Linked DNA regions of Spiractinospora alimapuensis. The protein of the gene in region 2 interacts with the protein of the main gene of each other region in a pairwise test. Links are inferred from orthologs where the notes say so. Each region holds a gene or a part of one and is shown on either strand. Other genes may lie near its edges.

Region 1 (9,811 bases), 490 kb from region 2 along the record:
ACTGCGGTTCTGGGTAGGGGTTCGGGGCTCCGTACGAGGGCTGTGGCCCCGACGGACCGGGTGGCGGATAGGGCGGCTGAGCCCAGGAGGGATCCTGTGGTCCATGGCCACCGCTCGGATCACCAGGGCCCCCGTAGGGCCCCTCGGGGGGGTTGCCGTAGGGCGGCTGCGACATCAGTGGGCCCCTTTCTCGTGCCGGCGTGGGGAGTACGAGATGACCAGCGGTCCCACCGTACTAGGCCAATTACGAAACGATACGTGATAAAGGACAGACCGCACATGGTCGCCCACGCCGGGCGACCGTCGGACCTGGGGCCTTTCGGGGACAGAAACGTCACCGGGCTCATCGTTCATGGCGCACCGTGGACAGCGGCTCAGGTCAGAGTCCGGCATCGATGGCGTTGGCGACCTCTGTCGCCACCTGGGTGGCGGCGTCCGCGTCCAGGGCGGAGCCCGAGTCTGGGTCCGTGGCGGTGTAGGCGACGCGAACCACGAGGTTGTCGCGCACGAAACCCGCGTGCGACGTCCCGCCGCCGCTGGCCGTGGAGACGGTCAGCGGATCGGGCGCCTCCTGGTCCCCCGGGTCCAGGCCGCTCTGTTGCGCCTGGTCAGCACCGGAGGAGTCACCAGTGGAGTAGAAAACCTGGAAGTCCACCTGCAGGGCACCGGCGTTGGTGTCGGGATTGTCCACCGAGGTCCACACGCAGCTCTGACTCGCCCCGTGGTGCAGTGGGGTGGACTCGGCGGTGTCGAGCTGCCCTCCGGAGAGGTGCGTCTCGATCGGCGCGCCCTCCGCCTCCTCCACGCTGGCACACGCGGGAGGGGCGGCGAAGGCGTCCGCATCGGTCGGCTCGGTCCCCGGTTCCGGTCCGCTCAGCAGGAGCCCAGCGCCGATCCCGGCGGCACTGAGCACGACCACTCCGCCGGCCAGCAGGAGGGCACGCCGGGGGGTGCTGTCGAGGAGTCTCCGAGCGATCACGCGCTCACCCTAGCTGAGCCTCGGCTCAGCGCAGAAGCTGTCGCGCCATCACCAACCGCTGGATCTGGTTGGTGCCCTCGTAGATCTGGGTGATCTTCGCGTCGCGCATCATGCGTTCGACGGGGAAGTCCTTGACGTATCCCGCGCCGCCGAGCAACTGGACCGCGTCCGTGGTGATCTCCATCGCGGTGTCGGAGGCGAAGCACTTGGCGGCGGCACCGAAGAACGCGAGGTCGGAATCGTCGCGCTCGGACTTTCCCGCGGCCGTGTAGACCATCTGTCGGGCGGTCTCCAGCTTCATCCCCATGTCAGCGAGCATGAACTGCAGCCCCTGGAAGTCCGCGAGCGCCTTGCCGAACTGCTTGCGTTCCTTCACGTAGGCCAGGGCGTGGTCCATCGCCCCCTGCGCGATGCCCACCGCCTGCGCGCCGATGGTGATGCGGGTGTGGTCGAGTGTCCGCAGGGCGATCTTGAGGCCCTCCCCCGGTTCGCCGACGATTCGATCCCCGGGGATCCGGACGTCGTCGAAGTAGAGCTCGCGGGTGGGTGACCCCTTGATCCCGAGCTTTCGTTCCGGCTCACCGAGCGTGAACCCGGCGTCGTCGGCGTGCAGCACGAACGCCGAGACGTTGCGTCCACGAGGACCGTCGGGGTCGGTCACCGCCATCACGGTGTAGTAGTCGCTGAGTCCGGCGTTGGTGATCCAGGACTTCTGTCCGTTCAGGATCCAGTCATCGCCCGAACGGACCGCGCGGGCGCGCATGCTCGCCGTGTCGGAACCGGCCTCACGTTCGGACAACCCGTAGGAGAACATCGCCTCCCCCCGGGCCACCGGTGGGAGGTAGCGCCGCTTGACCTCGTCGGACCCGGCGAGCAGAAGCGGCATGGTGCCCAGCTTGTTCACCGCGGGGATCAGCGACGACGAGGCGCAGGCCCGCGCCACCTCCTCGATGATGACGCACGTCGCCAGCGCGTCGGCGCCCGCGCCACCGTACTCCTCGGGGATGTGCGCCGCGTGCAGGTCGGAGGACAGCAGGGCGTCGTAGGCCTCCTGGGGAAACGCGCTGCGCTCGTCGACCTCCGCGGCGTGTGGGGCGATCTTGTCCGCTGCGAGCTCCCGCACCACCGAGCGCAGTTCCTCGTTGTCCGCACCGATCGAGAAGTAGTCGACGTCAGCCACGGGCCCTCCATCATCGTCGTCGCCATCATCACACCCGCGCGTCACCATGTGCCTCACCATGGCACGCGGTGCCAGGATAGCGTCGAGTGGTGGTCCTGGACATACCCGTCCACGGTGTGGGGGGACATCAGGTGGAGGGAGATACGATGCGTGCGATGTCGGTGGGCGCCGGCCGGGAGGTCGTTCTCGCGGCGGTGCACCTGTTCACCACGCGCGGCTACGAGGCGACGACGATGGACGACCTCGCCGCCGCCACCGGGATGAGCCGACGCAGCCTGTTCCGGCGCTTCGGCGGCAAGGAGAACGTCCTGTTCGCCGAACACGACGACCTGCTCGCCACCGTGGAACGGTTCCTCGCGGCGTCGCCGGACCGGCCGTCGGACACCGTGTGCGCCGCCGCACGGCTCGTCTTCCAGGCCTACGTCAGCGCTCCGACCGTGACCATCGACCGGCATCGACTCGTCCGGGCGCACCCGCGCCTGCGCGACCGCGAGATCGCGATGACCGCGCGCTACCAGGCCGCGTTCAGCCACTACCTGAGCGGCGGCGCCACGGACGGCAGGGCCCTGCTGTCCGCCGAGATCTTCGCCGCCGCGGTGATCTCGGCACACAACCACGTACTGCGGTCCTGGCTGCGCACGCCGTTCCCCGACCGTGCCGACCTCACGGCCGGCGGCGAGGTCTGGAACCGGTTCGACTCGGCAATGGCCCAGGTGCGCGCCACGGTACCCAGCCCCTAGCCAGAACCGAGTGCCCTAGTTGTGGCACTCGAGCTGGATCAGCCACGCGTCGTCAGGGAGCGCGTCCAGATAGGCGTTGGTGCGCCGCTGGTAGGCGGCGAGGTCGTCGCTGGACTCCGTGGAGGTCCCGAACCGACCGATCTCCCCCGGTGCGACCCACTCCCGCTCCAGGGTGACCAACGCCCAGGCGGGAATCGCCGCGTCACGATGGGTGGCGAGATAGGAGTCCCGTCCCACCGCGAAGATGTCGATGGGGCAGTCGAAGAACCCACCCAGGCCCGCCTTGTCCAACGCGCCAACCAGTGGTTGGGCGTGGTACTCCTCGCGCAGCCTCTCCCGTGGGTAGCCCTCCGGGTCCGCCTCGTGCCGGGCGAGGAACGCCGACATCCCCTCGGCCGGCGGGTGCTCGGACGCGATCTCGGTGTAGCGGTCGAACAGCTCGGTGGCGTAGCTCGCCGCCGCGGAACGGGTGGCCTCCAGGTCCAGCAACCACTTGGGTCCGCCGTCCACCCACTCCATGCGGTGCGCCGGCGGCTTGTCCCGCCGGCGGGCCCCACGCACGAGGTCGGGATGGGCGGGATCCACGGCCCGGAAGGTGTGGGAGAACCCACCTCCCACCGTCCACGAGCTCAATCGTCCGTCGGGATTCGCGCTGCTCGTCACGGAGTACACCGGTTCTCCGTCCACGTGCGCCAAGTCCACCGGTTCTCCCAGGTACGCGGCGAGGAGCGTCCGTTGCCCCTCGTGGTCGTCCACCTGGTCGGGGTCCACCCCCGGCGCCCGTGTCTCCTCAGATCGCGCCCACGCCCGCGCGTTGGCGAGCTCGCGCGGATCCAGGGGCCGGCGATGGGGGGCGACCCGCCGCGCCGCGTCGAACACGGAGACCACCGCGTCCAGCTCTTCGCGTTCTTTGACCGTAACCAGCACAGAGAAATAGGTCATGGAATGCTCCAGGGGGATTCGTCGCTACGCGCAGCAGTATTCCGCCTCCACCCCCGCCCCGCAGGAGAACGGAAGAAAAGCGCGCTTCCCATACCCGAGCCGCCCCGCACCTCCGTGGGACCGCCGGAGGTCTACTCCGTGTCCCTGGGATGGCGAGGGGACGCGTACACCACATGCACGATGCGCCGACCTTCGTCAACGAGGTACCGAACCCGTCCCCCCGCGGTCACCTCGAACTCCCACTGGGGATACCCGACTCCTCCCAAGACCCCGTTGGCGAGTCGTCCGCGCAACCGGTGCTGACGGTCAGGTTGATTGAGGCACCGTGGGTCGCGCCGTAGGTCCTCGAAACACCGGCGCGTGTTACCCGGCGCCTCGGCGGACAGACTCCCCCATCCTTTGGCCGCCTCGTTCGTGGCGAACCGCAGTCTCCACTCGTCTCCAACGGGAGGGGGCGCGACGTCGTCGCCACGCTTGGGACTCACGGCTCGGCCACACACCCATGGTCCTCGTCGGGCAGAGCCGTCGTCAGCTTCTCCGTCAGCTCCGGATCGGCGAGAATTCGGGCCGTCGCTCGCCATTCGATGATGATGCGATGTAAGGCAGCGTGAACATCGAGTTCAGCGGCGTCACGGGTTGCTGAGATCAGGTCGGAGGCGAACTCCCCGAGTTCAGCGTCCGACAGGTGACGAACCCACGGGAAGACATCGGGGAAAGCCCGGCGCACCATCAACTCGCCCTCGGCACTCTGGGACAGAGCGACGAGGAACCGCGCGGCGACATCGACCGTCTCGTCTCGGTGCCGCTCGTGGCGCGCCGTCGTCAGATACAGGTCCTCACCGTCACGACGGGTCACGTGCACGCGATGAGAGCGAGACAACGTGTCGAGCACCCGAGTGGCGTTCTTCGACAGGTCTGAGAACGGGACCGTTGGCGTACACATACCAACAGACTAGTTCGGAACATATTCCGAAGTCCACTCACCGGGTGCTTCGAGCTCACCCCACGACGATGTTCACCAGCTTGGGGGCGCGGACGACGACGCGGCGGATCTCGCGGTCCTGGAGGTGGGCCTGGACCTTCTCCGACGCCAGGGCGAGGCGTTCCAGTTCGGCGTCGTCGATGTCGGGGGCGACCTCCAGCTTGTCGCGGACCTTGCTCTGGACCTGGACGACGCAGGTCACCGACTCCTGGACCAGCAGGTCGGGTTCGGCCTTAGGCCAGTTGCCCAGTGAGACCGAGCCCTTTCCGCCCAGGCGTTCCCAGCCTTCCTCCGCGGCGTAGGGGGCGACGAGGGACAGCACGACGGCGATGGTCTCGGCGGCCTCACGCACGGCCGGGTCCGCCGCTCCAGGGCCCGCGTCGATGGCCTTGCGGGCGGCGGTCACCAACTCCATCAGGCGAGCCACGGCGACGTTGAACCGGAACGCCTCCATCGCGGTGGTGACCTTGTCGATGGTCTGGTGGGTGACCTTACGCAGGGCGATGTCGCCACTGGCCGGGTCGCTGCCGGGTTCGGAGGCGGCGCCCGCCTCGGTCATGACCCGCAGGGCGCGGCTCAGGAAACGCAGGGAGGCGGCGGGCGAGACGTCGGCCCAGTCGATGTCGTCCTCGGGAGGACCGGCGAACACCATGGTGAGCCGCACGGCGTCCACACCGTAGTTGTCGATCTCGACGCCCAGGTCGACCCCGTTGCCCAGCGACTTCGACATCGCCTTGCCCTGGTTGATGACCTGGCCCTGGTTGAGCAGCCGGGTGAAGGGCTCGGTGAAGCGGATCATGCCCATGTCGTGGAGCACCTTGGTGAAGAACCGCGCGTACAGCAGGTGCAGCACCGCGTGCTCGACGCCGCCGACGTACTGGTCGATCGGTCCCCACGCGTTCACGGCGTCGCTGTCGAAGGGGGCACTGTCCATGCGGGGAGAGCAGTACCGCAGGAAGTACCAGGCCGAGTCGACGAACGTGTCCATGGTGTCGGTGTCCCGGGTCGCCGGCCCTTGGCAGGAGGGGCAGTCGACGTTCACCCAGTCGGTCGCGGTCGCCAGTGGAGAGACCCCCTTGGGGGCCAGGTCCGCGCCACGCAGGTCCGGGAGGGTGACCGGCAACTGGTCCTCGGGGACCGGAACCTCGCCGCAGTCGGGGCAGTGGATGATCGGGATCGGTGTGCCCCAGTAGCGCTGCCGCGAGAGCAGCCAGTCACGCAGGCGGAAGTTGACCGTCGCGTTGCCGGTCGCGCGCTCGGCCAGGACGTCGACGATGCGCTCGATGGCGTCGGTCTTGCTGAGCCCGTCCAACGGACCGGAGTTGACCATGGTGCCCTCGCCGACCGTGGCCACCCCGGTTTCCCGCGGATCGGGCTCGCCGGTGTCCAGCACGACCCGCACCGGCAGGTCGAAGGTCCGCGCGAAGTCGAGGTCCCGCTGGTCGTGCGCCGGGACCGCCATGATGGCGCCGTGGCCGTAGTCAGCGAGAACGTAGTCGGCGGCCCACACGGGGATCTGCTCCCCGTTGACCGGATTGACGGCGTAGCGTCCGAGGAACACACCGGTCTTCTGCCGCTCGGTGGACTGGCGCTCGATGTCGCTCAGCTTGGCGACCTTCTCGCGGTAGGCCTCGAACTCCGAGCGTCGTTCCGGCGCGCACAGCTCCTCGGCCAGCGGGGCGTCCGCCGCGACGACGAAGAAGGTCGCGCCGTACAACGTGTCCGGCCGGGTCGTGAAGACCGTGACCGGTTCCTCGCGACCTTCGATCTGGAAGTGGACGTCGGCACCGTGGGAACGGCCGATCCAGTTGCGCTGCATCGTGAGCACGCGCTCGGGCCAGCAGCCCTCCAGTTGCGCCATGTCGTCCAGCAGTCGGTCGGCGTACTCGGTGATCCGGAAGTACCACTGGTCCAGGCTGCGACGCACCACCTCGGTGCCGCAACGCTCGCAGCGCCCCTGTACCACCTGCTCGTTGGCCAGGACCGTCTGGTCCTTGGGGCACCAGTTGACGAGGCCGCCCTTGCGGTACGCCAGGCCGCGCTCGAAGAACCGCAGGAACAGCCACTGGTTCCAGCGGTAGTACTCCGGATCGCTGGTGTGCAACCGCCGGGACCAGTCGAAGGAGGCCGCGTAGCGCTTGAAGGACGCGGCCTGGGTCTCGATGTTGGCGTAGGTCCACTCCGCGGGGTGGGTTCCGCGCTGGATGGCCGCGTTCTCCGCGGGCAGCCCGAAGGAGTCCCAGCCGATGGGGTGCAACACGTTCTCGCCCAGTTGGAACCGGTAGCGCGCGACCACGTCGCCCATGGCGAACGCCTCGGCGTGGCCCATGTGGAGGTCACCGGAGGGGTAGGGGAACATGTCGAGGACGTAGGAGCGCGGCCGCTTGTCGGTCGGGTCCTCGCTCGCCGTGAACGGATTGTCCTCGGTCCAGCGCCGCTGCCACTTGTCCTGCAGGCTCTGGGCGTCGTACGCCTCGCCCTGGGCCTGCGTTCCGTCTACCATTGTCATCGCGTGCGTCGTCCTCTACCGGGTCGTGCGCGGGGCATCGTCAACGGGCTCGCGACCGGGAGTCCGGCGCCGTCCTCTGGCCGACAGCGTGTTCTCGCTGGGGCGGCCAGGGTGTCTCGCCCTGATTTCCCAAGGTTAGCGTGCCGGGGGATGCCCCTTCGACTCATTGGTGTCGCCAAGGCCACACCAGTCGTCATCCCGTAACGATCCGCTGTCACTCCGCTATCGGATGGGCTGTCCTGGCACACAACCGCCGCCATGGGGTGTCACAATGTTACGGACGGCGAGGCACCGCTCGCTGCGCGCCTTCCGCTGCCACCGCGCCCGCTCCGGCGAACCCGGACGGGTCATCCGGAGCAGCGACCACCAACGACAATCCTGCTGGGGGATTCCGCCATGCCTGCCAAGGACTACGTTCAACGGCCCCGGGTGCTCGCCGCGGTGGTTCTGTGCGTGGCGCTCGGGCTCACTGGCTGTCACTCCTCCCCCCCAGAACGACGCGACGGTCGCGTCGGACTCGAGTGTGGCCCCCACTGTCGGCCCCGACGAGGATCGGGTCCGGCTGGACGAGCGGATCGCCCAGACCTTCACCGACGACGAGACGCCGTGGACCGTGCAGGTCACCGCGTTCGAGAACAGCGAGGATCCGGTCGTGATCCTCAACGTCCGCTCCGACGCCGGACGAGACCCGACGTCTGACCCTGGGCGACACCCTGGACCTCGGCGCGGAGTCCTGGCGACTCTCGGAGATCGCGATCAGCGACACCGACGAGTCGCCCGGCTCGGCGACGCTGGTTCGGGTTTCGGAGGACTGACGCCCCGTTTCCCTGGGGCCTCCCACCCGGCCGGCCGCACACGGCGACCGGTCGGGCGAGCCGCGGTCACAGTCCGGCGGCGAGCCGGAGCGTGGAGATGAGTTCGGCCGGTTCGTAGACCGCCTGTCCGATCGCGGCGCAGAACGCCGCGAGCATGTGGAGACGGATCTGTGGGTCACCGCGGGTGAACTGCTCCGCGGCCTCCTCCTCACCCAGGGCGTGTGCCTCCCAGGCCGACACCACCGCGAGCTCGATCTCCGGGGGGAGCATGTCGGCGACGGCCCGGGCGACGGCCTCGCGTGAGTCCGAGGGCCGCCAGGCGAGTCCGGTCTCCTGGACGCGTCTGGCGAGGAACGCGGCGAAGACCTTGAGGTCGGAGAGTGCCGCGTCCACGCCGTCACGCAGAATGGCGGCGGAGCGCTCCTCCACTCCGTCGGCGTCGCGTTCTACGTAGGCCTCGATCAGTGAGATCGTGAGGCTCTTCATTCCCTCGGACTGTGGATCCATGGTGGAATCATCCCCCAGGTTCGAACCGGGGACGCAGGGGCATCCCCGCGTCCGTCCCGTCGAGTTTGACACCGAGGATCTGGTGGAGCTGCACCACGTTGCGTTCGAACCCCAGTCGCGAGCCGGCGATGTACAGCCGCCACACCCGCGCCGTCCCCTCCCCCACCTGGGCGACGGCCGCCTCCCAGTTGCGGTCGAGGTTCGCGCTCCAGTCCCGCAGTGTCAGGGCGTAGTGCTCCCGCAGGTTCTCCTGGTGTCGGACCTCGAAGCCGGCCTCGTTCATCTCCGTGTTCAGCCAGCCCGGCCCCTCGAGTTCACCGTCGGGGAACACGTAACGGTTGATGACGCCGCCGGGCTTACGGGCCGGGGAGTGGTTGTCCGGACGAGTGATGCAGTGGTTGAGCAGACGGCCGCCCGGCTTCAGTTTGCGGTACAGCGACGCGAAGTAGTCCGGCACGTTCTTCTTGCCGATGTGTTCGGTCAGCCCGATCGAACTGACCCGGTCGAAGGAACCGTCGGGGACGTCGCGGTAGTCGAGGTGGCGCACCTCGGCCAGCCCCTCGAGACCGAGTTCGGCGATCTTCTTCTGCGCCCACTCGGCCTGCTGCACCGAGAGGGTGACGCCGAGTCCCCGCACCCCGTACTCCTTGGCCGCGTGGATGACCATGCCGCCCCAACCGCAGCCGACGTCCAGGAGCCGCATGCCCTCCTCGAGTCCCAGCTTGCGGGCGACGAGGTCGTGCTTGTGCCACTGTGCCTGTTCCAGCGACGTGTCGGTCCCTGGGTACACCGCGCACGTGTAGGTCATGGCGGGACCGAGGACGAGCTCGTAGAACTCGTTGGACACGTCGTAGTGGTGGTGGATGACCTCGGCGTCGCGCGACTTGGAGTGACGGGTGCCCCGCCCTAGGAGTCGACCGCGGCGCATCTCCTGGGGAGGCGGGGGTACCCGGTTGACGAACTTGACCCAGCCGATGTCCCGCACCAAGCCGAGGACCTGGCCTGGGCTCACGCTGTCGACGAGCGTCAGCTCCGACATCCGGCGTAACGCCGTGTACATGTCGCCTTCGACGTCGATGTGTCCGGCCACGAAGGCGCGGGTGAGTCCGACCGCCCCCGGTGACCCGGCCAGGTAGTTGAGCGCGACCGGGGTGCGG
Region 2 (9,678 bases):
GGCGCGGTTGTAGTCGACGGTGGAGTAGTCGGCGCCGTGGATGCGGCCGGTCTCACCGATGTGGGTGGTCTTGCCGGTGTCCTCTTCCATGTGGACACGTTCGATCCCCACCCGGACGACCGTGGTCTCCCCGTCGGGGGTCTCCACCTCGACGTCCAGGTAGCCGTCCGAGCACAGCGGCTCGTCGTACTGGGAGATCTGGTAGTTCTTCGGCATGTCGGGGTAGAAGTAGTTCTTCCGCGCGAAGCGGCACCAGGACGCGATCGAGCAGTTGAGCGCGAGGCCGATCTTGATGGTGCTCGCGATCGCCTCGGCGTTGACCACGGGCAGGGCGCCGGGGAGCGCCAGACACACGGGGCACACCTGCGAGTTGGGTTCCGCGCCGAAACCGGTGGGACACCCGCAGAACATCTTCGTCGCGGTGTTCAGCTCGACGTGCGTCTCCAGCCCCATGACGGGCTCGTAGTCCGCCAGGGCCGTCTCGTAGTCCAGGACACCGTCGGCCGCCACAACACCCATGGTCTTCGCTGTTCTCCGCTCGATACGTCCGTGCGGCGGGCGAGCCCGCCCCTACCGCGAATCCTCCGTGAGCAGCTTAGCGGAGTCGGGGTTCCCGCCGGGCCCGTCCATTGGGCACAGCGCCACGCTACGGAGCGCTACGAACCCGGATGGTGAGACCGTTACCGTCGTCACACGGAGTTTTCCAGTGATTCCGGCGAAGTGGTTGGATCGGGGTAACTGGGGCGCTAGCATCTGGCGTTGCGGTAGTTGAATCTATGTCGGCGGATTGATCACCCAAGGTGATCACCGTTGGCGCCGGGCCGACGTGAAGTTCGCCTGTGGCGCCGTAGCGCAACCTACCCCTGCTCTTCAGGTGTGCGCTCCGTTTCCGTTTACCCCCTACATCCGCATGGACGTCACTCAATGACTACTTCTTCTGCCACGCGTTCCCGTTGGGGACGCCGCGCGTTCAGCGCGCTGACGGCATCCGCGCTCATGTTCGGGCTGAGTGCTTCCCCCGCGTTCGCCGATCCAGTCACCGGTGAGTACGAAGGCAACGGCGAAGTCGGCCACGCCATCACCATGGGCGGCGGCTCCATCACCGCCCAGATCTTCGACCTCAAGCTCGACACGGGCGAGACCCTTCGCACCTACTGCATCGACTACGACACTCCCATCCGTCGTACGTCCTACATCGAGGACGACTGGGCGAACTACCCCGGTCGCGGCGACTTCGAGGCCGAGGCCGGCAAGGTCCACTGGATCCTGCAGAACTCCTACCCGCAGGTGGGTGTGGAGGAGCTGGAGAACCGCACCGACGCCGAGGAGCTGACGGACAAGGACGCCCTCTCCGGTACCCAGGCCGCCATCTGGCACTACAGCAACGGCAAGGACCTGGACCCGAAGGAGGACCAGCCGAACGTCACCGCGGTCTACGACTACCTGGTCGAGAACGCGCAGGACCTGCCCCAGTCCGACGGTGAGGAGCCTACGCTCGCCATCGACCCGGACGAGGCGTCGGGTACGGCCGGTGAGATCGTCGGCGCGTTCGAGGTGAGCACCAACCGCTCCGGTGTTCCGCTGGACCTCGAGGGCCCCGAGGGCCTGGAGCTGGTGGACCTGGACGGCGAGCCGATCGCCACCGTCGACGACGGTGACACCTTCGGCGTGCTCGTTCCGGAGGACGCCGAGCCGGGCGAGGCGACGATCTCGGGTTCGGTCTCGGAAAGCACAGAGGTCGGCCGGCTCTTCAAGGGCGAGACCGAGGAGACCCAGACGCTGATCACGGCCGAGGGCGACGCCCACGTGGCCGAGGCCGCGGCGACCATCTCCTGGGACGGCGCTCCCGACGACACCGAAACCCCGCCGCCGGACGACGACGAGGAGACCCCTCCGCCGCCGGAGGACGACGAAACCGCTCCCCCGGAGGACGACAAGGAGACCCCGCCCGAGGAGGACGAGGGCGGCAAGCCGGAGGACGACAACGAGGGCGGTCTTCCGGTCACCGGTTCCACACTGACCGGCCTGATCATCGCCGCGGTCGTCGCCCTGGGCGGTGGCGGTCTGGCGCTGTACCTGGCGCGCAAGCGCCGTGGCGGTCTGCCTGTCCAGGGCTAGGACCGTGTAGGACGCATCGGTGTGGCCGTCCCTGACGGCTCCATCGCAGAGCTGGGGCCTCGGACTGAGTCCGGGGCCCCAGTTCGTGTTCGTGGTCCCGGTCGGCCCGTCGGACGCGTCATGCCCGCTCGCCGCCACCTGGACGCGGCGTTCCGCGCGGTGAGGCGGACCGAAGGCCCGGACCCAAAGGAGGAGGGGGCCGCCGACCCGGGTCGGCGGCCCCCTCCTCGGAGACGGTGTCGCGCTACGCCGGGGCGTAGGGGCTGCGGGACAGGAGGTCCCCGCCCCAGGTGTCGCGCAGCGCGGCCTCGATCGCGCCACCCACCTGGTAGGCACGGTCGTCGCGCATCGCCGGGGCCATGACCTGGATTCCCACCGGGAGGTTGTCCTCGGGGGCGAGACCGCAGGGGACCGACAGCGCGGCGTTTCCCGCCAGGTTGGTCGGGATGGTGCACAGGTCGGCGAGATACATGGCCATCGGGTCGTCGGTCCGCTCCCCGATCGGGAACGCGGTGGTCGGCGTCGACGGCGAGATCAGCACGTCCACGTCCTCGAACGCGGCGTCGAAGTCCCGCTTGATCAGCGTCCGCACCTGCTGCGCCGAGCCGTAGTAGGCGTCGTAGTAGCCGCTGGACAGGGCGTAGGTGCCGAGGATGATGCGCCGCTTCACCTCCGGGCCGAAGCCCTCGGCGCGGGTCAGCGACATGACGTCCTCCGCACTGCGGGTGCCGTCGTCGCCGACGCGCAGCCCGTAGCGCATGGCGTCGAACCGCGCCAGGTTGGAGGAAGCCTCGCTCGGCGCGATCAGGTAGTACGCGGCGAGCGCGGTGTCGAAGCTCGGGCAGGAGACCTCGACGACCTTCGCTCCCAGCGACTCCAACAGTGCGACGGTCTCGTTGAACCGCTGCAGCACACCCGCCTGGTAGCCCTCGCCCCCGAGTTCACGCACTACACCGATCCGCAGGTCGGACACGTCGGTGCGTTGGGCCGCCTGCACCACCGGCGGAACCGGACGGTCGATCGACGTGGAGTCCCGCGGGTCGTAGCCCGAGAACGCCTCGTGCAGCAGCGCCGCGTCCAGCACGTCCCGGGCGAACGGGCCGGGGGTGTCGAGCGAGGACGCGAAGGCGATCAACCCGTAGCGGGAGGAGCTGCCGTAGGTCGGCTTCCCGCCGACAAGGCCGCAGACGGCGGCTGGCTGCCGGATGGAGCCGCCGGTGTCGGTGCCGGTGGCCAGCGGGGCGGCGAATGCCGCGACGGCGGCGGAGGAACCGCCCGAGGAGCCGCCGGGGATTCGCGTGGTGTCCCAGGGGTTGCGGGTGGGGCCGAAGGCGGAGTTCTCCGTGGAGGACCCCATGGCGAACTCGTCGAGGTTCGTCTTGCCCAGGATGACCATGCCGGCGGCACGCAGCCGCGCGGTGACGGTGGCGTCGTAGGGCGGAACCCAGCCGTGCAGGATCTTCGACCCGGCGGTGGTGGGAACCCCCTTCGTCGCGAAGATGTCCTTGTGGGCGACGGGAACGCCGGCGAGCGGGCCCATTTGGGCACCAGCGGCACGCTGCTCGTCGACTTGGCGTGCCTGCTCCAGCGCGCCCTCGGCGTCGACGTGGAGGTAGGCGTTGATGTCGGACTCGACCTGGCCGATGCGCGCGAGATAGGCGCGGGTGGCGTCCACGGCCGAGATTTCGCCCGCCGCGATGGCGCGGCCCAGTTGGGCGGCGCTCATCCGGATCACCGCGGGGTCAGCGTGCCCCAGTACGTCACTCACGCTTCCTCCTCCAGGATCCGCGGCACTCGGAACCGGCCGTCCTCGACCGCGGGCGCCCCGGAGAGCGCCTGCTCCTGGTTCAGGCCCGGCTGGACCTCATCGACCCGTTCGACGTTCTCCAGCGGCAACGCGTGGGAGCTGGGCGGGATGTCGCTCGTCGCGACCTCTTGCACCTTGGCCACCGAAGAAATGATCACGTCCAGTTGGGACGCGAGGGTATCGAGTTCCTCCGGCGGCAGCGCGAGCCGCGATAGCCGGGCGAGGTGAGCGACCTCATCGCGGGTGATGGCGGGCATCAGAAACCACATCTTTTCAGGGACACTGCTTCAGGGATACTGCTGTCTCGGTCTGGAGCGCCCCTCAATCCTAGAGCGTGTTCACCCACGACCGTGCCCGCCCGAGGACACGGTGCGTTCCGCGCACCCTCCCCCTCACGTGCGGGGCAGACGTGGTGTGCGTCCAACGAGTCCACGCGTCCCGACCGTTCACCCGGTCGCCTTCCTCCGCATCGATCGGACCGACCATGCGCCGACGTGTTCGGTCCAACGCGCGAGCGTCAGCCGGGGGGCGCCCCCGCTCGTCGGGACAACCCGCCGCGCACCGCCTCCCGCGTTCGTCCGTAGCCGGCGCGGGCCACCCGCTCCACGCCGAGGGCTCGGCTGTCCACGGACGGTGGGGCGTGACGGTCCGGTCCCACCACCCGGCATCCACCCCGAGACCACCACTCCAGCGAACGTCCTCTCCCCGCCCCGGGCAGGGAGGACGGAGCCGCACGATCACCTCATCGAAGAACCAGGAAGCGTGCCCAGGGTGAACCTTGGCGACGCGGGCGCCCACCGCGACTCTGGACGGATGGTGGACTCCCCCGTCATTGGGGAGTGACCGCACGCTCGCGCGCGCACCCGGGTTGAGCCACGGATGGATCGAAGGTGGAACCCGCTCGCGTGGACCCGCGGCCATTCGTCCCGAGTTCGGGGCGCACCCCACACTCTCCCCACCTGAACGAGCGGCTCCTCGCCTCCCCGACCGGGGAGGCGAGGAGCCGTGGTCACGCGATCGAGGAGCCGGGGAGTTCGCGGTGGCCGGAGTTGGAGGCGTGGTGGTCCATCCAGTGGCGGACCTCGGAGGCGGCCAGGGGGTGGCTGAAGAAGTCGCCTTGGGCGGCGTAGCAACCGATGTCGCGGAGGGCGTCGGCCACGCGCACGTCCTCGACCCCTTCGGCGACGACGCGCATGCCGAGGGTTCCCAGGAGGTCCACGACCGAGACGACGATGGCGTGTCCACCGGTCGCGTCGGCGATGCGGCCCACGAGCGAACCGTCGATCTTCACTTCGTTGATGGGGAGGCCGGGGAGTTGGGACAGGGTGAAGTGCCCGGTCCCGAAGTCGTCGAGGGTGAGGTGGAGTCCCATGTGGGACAGGGCGAGGAGGTTGGGAAGCACGGCGGCGTGCTCGGTGACGAGGATGCGTTCACTGATCTCCAGGCGGATCGCCTCGGGTGGCACGCTGTGGCGGCGTAGCCCGGCGGCGATCACGTCGGGGAGGGTCGGGTCGAGGAGCTCCCGGGCGCAGAAGTTGATGGCGACGGGGACGCGGAGACCCTCCCGCCACCATCGGGCGACCTGCGGCAGGGTCTGGTTGAGAATCTCCTGGGTGAAGCTGCGCACCACGTAGGACTGCTCGACCAGGGTGATGAACTCCTCCGGACGCAGCAGTCCGCGGCGGGGGTGACGCCAGCGGACCAGGGCTTCCAGGCCGACCGGCCGGTTCTCCGCGAGACCGAGTGTGGGCTGGTACAACATCTCCAGCTCGTCCTCGACCAGCGCACGGCGGAGTTCACTGAACAGGCTCAGGCGGGCCGCCGAGTTGTGGTCCTTCTGCGCGGAGTAGGACTCGACCCCGGTGCGCCGGGTCTTCGCGACGTACATCGCGACGTCGGCCCGCTGCAGCAGCAGCTCGAAGTCGGCCGCGTGTTCGGGGTACAGCGCGATGCCGACGCTGGCCTCGAGGTCGAAGTCCATGCCCTCCAGGCGGATGGGTTCGGCGAGCGCGACCCGCAGCCGGGCCGCCACCTCACGCGCGGAGAGGGAGTCCCGCACGTGGGGCAGTAGTACCGCGAACTCGTCGCCGCCGAGACGGGCGACGAGATCACCGGGACGGACCGACTGGGTGAGCCGGTGGGCCACCGCCCGCAGCAGACGGTCACCCGTGGGGTGCCCGAGGGTGTCGTTGACCTCCTTGAACCGGTCCAGGTCCAGCAGCAGGAGACCGACCAGGTGGTCCAGACGGCGTGCCTCCTGCAGGGCCGCTTCGGCACGTGCGTTGAGGAGCTTGCGGTTGGCGAGTCCGGTCAGTTCGTCGTGGTTGGCCTGGTGCTCCCGCTTCACCGAGAGAATCGCGCTGCTGTGCAGCGCGGCGAGGGGGAAGAGGAACAGCGGCACCAGCCACACCGACCAGGCCATGGTCACCGCCACCAGCGGGGCAAGGCTCAGTAGCACGCTCGCGGTGAAGACGCGCTGGCCGAGGCCGGCGCGCAGCACGTGGGTCAGGGGTTGGCGCAGGTGCATGGCCTCGCCGCAGTCCCCGATGAGGAGGGTGACCACGAAGTAGGTGGCCGCGGCCGCCGCCACCGCGAGCAGGTCGGCCCACGTCTCGGGGACCCACATGAAGCTGGCCGCCGAGGGCTCCAGCAGGCGCAGGACCGCGTCGGCGACGCCGAAGCCCAACGTGTACTGGGCGACGGTGAATCCGATGCGGTGCGGTCCCACTCCACGGGCCGCCCCGACCGCCGCGGTCGCGATCGTCTGCACCAACGCCGCCGCGGGCAGTCCCACCGCGATGACGAGGGCGAACGAGAAGGGGAGCGAGGTGGGGGCCGTCGATGACACCAACTGGTGCGTGGTGGAGATCGGCCGCAACTCCCCGATGATGACCAGGCCGAGCAGAACCCAGGTGAGCGGGTTCGTGGCGAGGTAGACCAGGCCCGTCGAGCCCAGCCAGTAGTACACGGCCAAGGCCAGCATGACGGCCCCGGCGATGGTCGTACCCGTCAGGTACAGCCATAACGGGGTTCCGACCCGGGGAGGGACGAGGTCCCGGGCCTCGGTTGAGTTCGTCATCGTCGTACGGCCGCCTCCGGGACTCAAGCTGTCAAGGGGGAAGGAGGAGGTCGACCGGCCCACGTCGTTGGGAGGCCAGTCGACTCGCCCCACCGTCCAGCTTACGGCGCGTGCTTACCTTCTGTCTTCAGACATCAACGTCAAGTTATTCCCCGACGTGGGCGGCACCGCGCGCGGCGTCAGCTCCTTCCTCCAACAGGGTCACGAACCCTTCCTCGTCGAGGACGGGAACCCCCAGCGCAACAGCCTTGTCGTACTTGGATCCCGGCGCGTCGCCCGCCACCACGAAGTCGGTCTTCTTGGACACCGATCCGGAGACCTTTCCCCCCAGATTCTGGACGGCCTCCTTCGCGGAATCCCGGGTGTACCCCTCCAGCGACCCCGTGATGACCACTGTGGTGCCCTCGAGGGGACGGGGACCCTCAGCGCCCTCGTCCCGCATCCGTACCCCGGCTGCCCGCCACTTCGCCACGATGTCGCGGTGCCAGTCCACGGAGTACCACTCGATAAGCGAGCGGGCGATCGTGGGACCCACCCCGTCCACGGCCGCGAGTTGTTCCTCCGACGCGGAGAAGATGGCGTCCATGGCGCGGAAGTGGCGCGCGAGCTCCTGGGCGGCCGTGGGGCCGACATGACGAATGGACAGGGCGACCAGGACGCGCCACAGTGGCACATCTCGCACCGCACGAAGCTGCTCGAACAGTTTCTCGGTGTTCTTGGTCGGAACCGAGTCCGGATGGGCGGCGGTGGGTTTGGTGTAGAAGAACGACACCAGTTCACGTTCGCCGGTGAGTTCGCCCTTGCGCTTGACGTCCCACCACATGCGGACGTTGGCGAGCTGCTCAGGGGTGAGGGAGAACAGGTCGCCCTCGTCGGTGAGGGGAGGCCGTGCCGGCTCGTCCGGTTTGGTGAGCGCGGTCGCGGCCTCATAACCGAGGGCGTCGATGTCGAACGCGGCACGTCCGGCGAGGTAGAAAAGCCGCTCGCGGAGCTGGGCGGGGCAGGAGCGGGCGTTGGGACAACGGATGTCCACGTCCTCCTCCTTCATCCGACGCAGCGTCGTGCCACACTCCGGGCACTCGGTTGGCATAACGAACGGACGCTCTGTTCCGTCCCGCTTGTCCGGAACCGGCCCGAGGATCTCCGGGATCACGTCGCCCGCCTTGCGCAACACGACGGTGTCGCCGATCAGGACACCCTTGCGCTCGACTTCTTGTGCGTTGTGCAGGGTGGCGAACTCGACCTCCGAGCCGGCGACGTGCACGGGACGCATGACCCCGTAGGGAGTGACCCGCCCGGTGCGCCCCACGTTCACCCGGACGTCCAGGAGCTCCGTGGTGACCTCCTCGGGGGCGTACTTGTAGGCGATCGCCCACCGGGGCGCGCGGCTCGTGGAGCCCAGACGGCGTTGGGTCGCGGTGTCGTCCACCTTCACCACGACGCCGTCGATCTGGTAGGCCGGCTCATGGCGGTTGTCCGCGTAGTAGTCGATGAACGCGTGCACCTCGTCCGCCGTGGAGACGACGCGGTAACGGTCGCTGATGGGCAGGCCCCATTCGCGGAGCATCTCGTAGGCGTGGGACTGACGGTCGAAGGTGACGCCGGTGTGCGCGCCAACCCCGTGCGCGATCATGCTCAGGGGGCGCTGCGCGGCGACCCGTGGGTCCTTCTGCCGCAACGAGCCGGCGGCGGCGTTGCGGGGGTTGGCGAAGAGAGCCTTGCCCTCGTCGCCGAGCCGGACGTTCAGCGCCTCGAATTCGGCGACGGGCAGGAAGACCTCGCCCCTGACCTCAAGGAGTTCCGGCACCCTGTCTCCGGCCAGCCGGGTCGGCACCGCCTCGATGGTGCGGAGGTTCGGGGTAATGTCCTCGCCGACCCGCCCGTCTCCGCGGGTGGCGGCACGCACCAGGCGCCCGTTCTCGTACACCAGGTCCACGGCGAGGCCGTCGATCTTGAGTTCGCACAGGAACGCGTCGATGGCGACCTCGTTGGACGCGCGTTGGATCCAGGCGCTGAACTCCGCCCGGTCGAAGGCGTTGTCCAGGCTCTCCATCCGCTCCAGGTGCTGTACCGGCGCGAAGTCGGTGCTGATCGGGGCGCCGACCTTCTGGGTCGGCGAGTCCGGAGTCTGGAGGTCGGGGTAGCGGCTCTCCAGGTCCTGGAGTTCGCGCATCATGGCGTCGTACTCGGCGTCGCTGACGATGGGGCTGCCGAGGTAGTAGCGGTAGCTGTAGTCGTCGAGATCCTGGCTCAGCTCGGCGTGACGCTCCCGGACTCCCGAGGGCGGTGCGGGTGCCGTGTTCGTGTGGCTCGTCCGTTCCGCGGTGTCGAACTCACTCCCGTTGTCCGCGCTCACTGCGGTGCCCACCCTTTCTGGTTATCCCGCGAGGGACCCTTCCGGGTCCTCCCGCAACACTCGTGCGGCGGCACTCGCGGCCTCCAACGCGGCCCGCGCGTTGCGCGCTGACGCCCCCGCGAGGCCACAGCGCGGCGTGAGGACGACGGCCTCGGTGAGGGTCTCCGGTGCGAAGCCGATTCGGTGCCACATCCGCCGCACAGTATCGACACTAGCGGCAGGGTGAGACAGTACCGTCGCAGGTGAGGGCGTGGCGGCCGACGAATTGACCTCATTTTCACCGATGCCCACCACCCCGAGCCACAGCCCCATCCCGCC

The links.
Region 1: the proteins of ligA (region 2) and leuS interact in binary tests that used the Escherichia coli proteins (3 or more experiments, as listed by UniProt). The link is inferred for Spiractinospora alimapuensis from one-to-one orthologs.

The regions. Positions count from the first base shown.
Region 1 is NZ_CP072467.1:5,413,970-5,423,780, reverse strand. The notes cover bases 4,587-7,693. They hold leuS (leucine--tRNA ligase), read right to left. Parts: upstream 7,333-7,693; coding sequence 4,840-7,332; downstream 4,587-4,839. Other genes in these bases: J4H86_RS25215 (hypothetical protein), read right to left, coding at 4,587-4,733. Also shown: J4H86_RS25240 (hypothetical protein), read right to left, coding at 1-175; J4H86_RS25235 (hypothetical protein), read right to left, coding at 380-979; J4H86_RS25230 (acyl-CoA dehydrogenase family protein), read right to left, coding at 1,005-2,159; J4H86_RS25225 (TetR/AcrR family transcriptional regulator), read left to right, coding at 2,306-2,899; J4H86_RS25220 (hypothetical protein), read right to left, coding at 2,915-3,841; more of J4H86_RS25215, read right to left, coding at 4,323-4,586; J4H86_RS25205 (hypothetical protein), read right to left, coding at 8,214-8,654; J4H86_RS25200 (SAM-dependent methyltransferase), read right to left, coding at 8,662-9,811.
Region 2 is NZ_CP072467.1:4,928,138-4,937,815, reverse strand. Bases 6,705-9,678 are described here. They hold ligA (NAD-dependent DNA ligase LigA), read right to left. Parts: upstream 9,259-9,678; coding sequence 7,150-9,258; downstream 6,705-7,149. Other genes in these bases: J4H86_RS23105 (methionine synthase), read right to left, coding at 9,382-9,678; J4H86_RS23115 (putative bifunctional diguanylate cyclase/phosphodiesterase), read right to left, coding at 6,705-7,004. Also shown: Asp-tRNA(Asn)/Glu-tRNA(Gln) amidotransferase subunit GatB, read right to left, coding at 1-519; J4H86_RS23130 (thioester domain-containing protein), read left to right, coding at 925-2,118; Asp-tRNA(Asn)/Glu-tRNA(Gln) amidotransferase subunit GatA, read right to left, coding at 2,363-3,844; Asp-tRNA(Asn)/Glu-tRNA(Gln) amidotransferase subunit GatC, read right to left, coding at 3,883-4,182; more of J4H86_RS23115, read right to left, coding at 4,935-6,704. UniProt on the Escherichia coli protein: DNA ligase that catalyzes the formation of phosphodiester linkages between 5'-phosphoryl and 3'-hydroxyl groups in double-stranded DNA using NAD as a coenzyme and as the energy source for the reaction.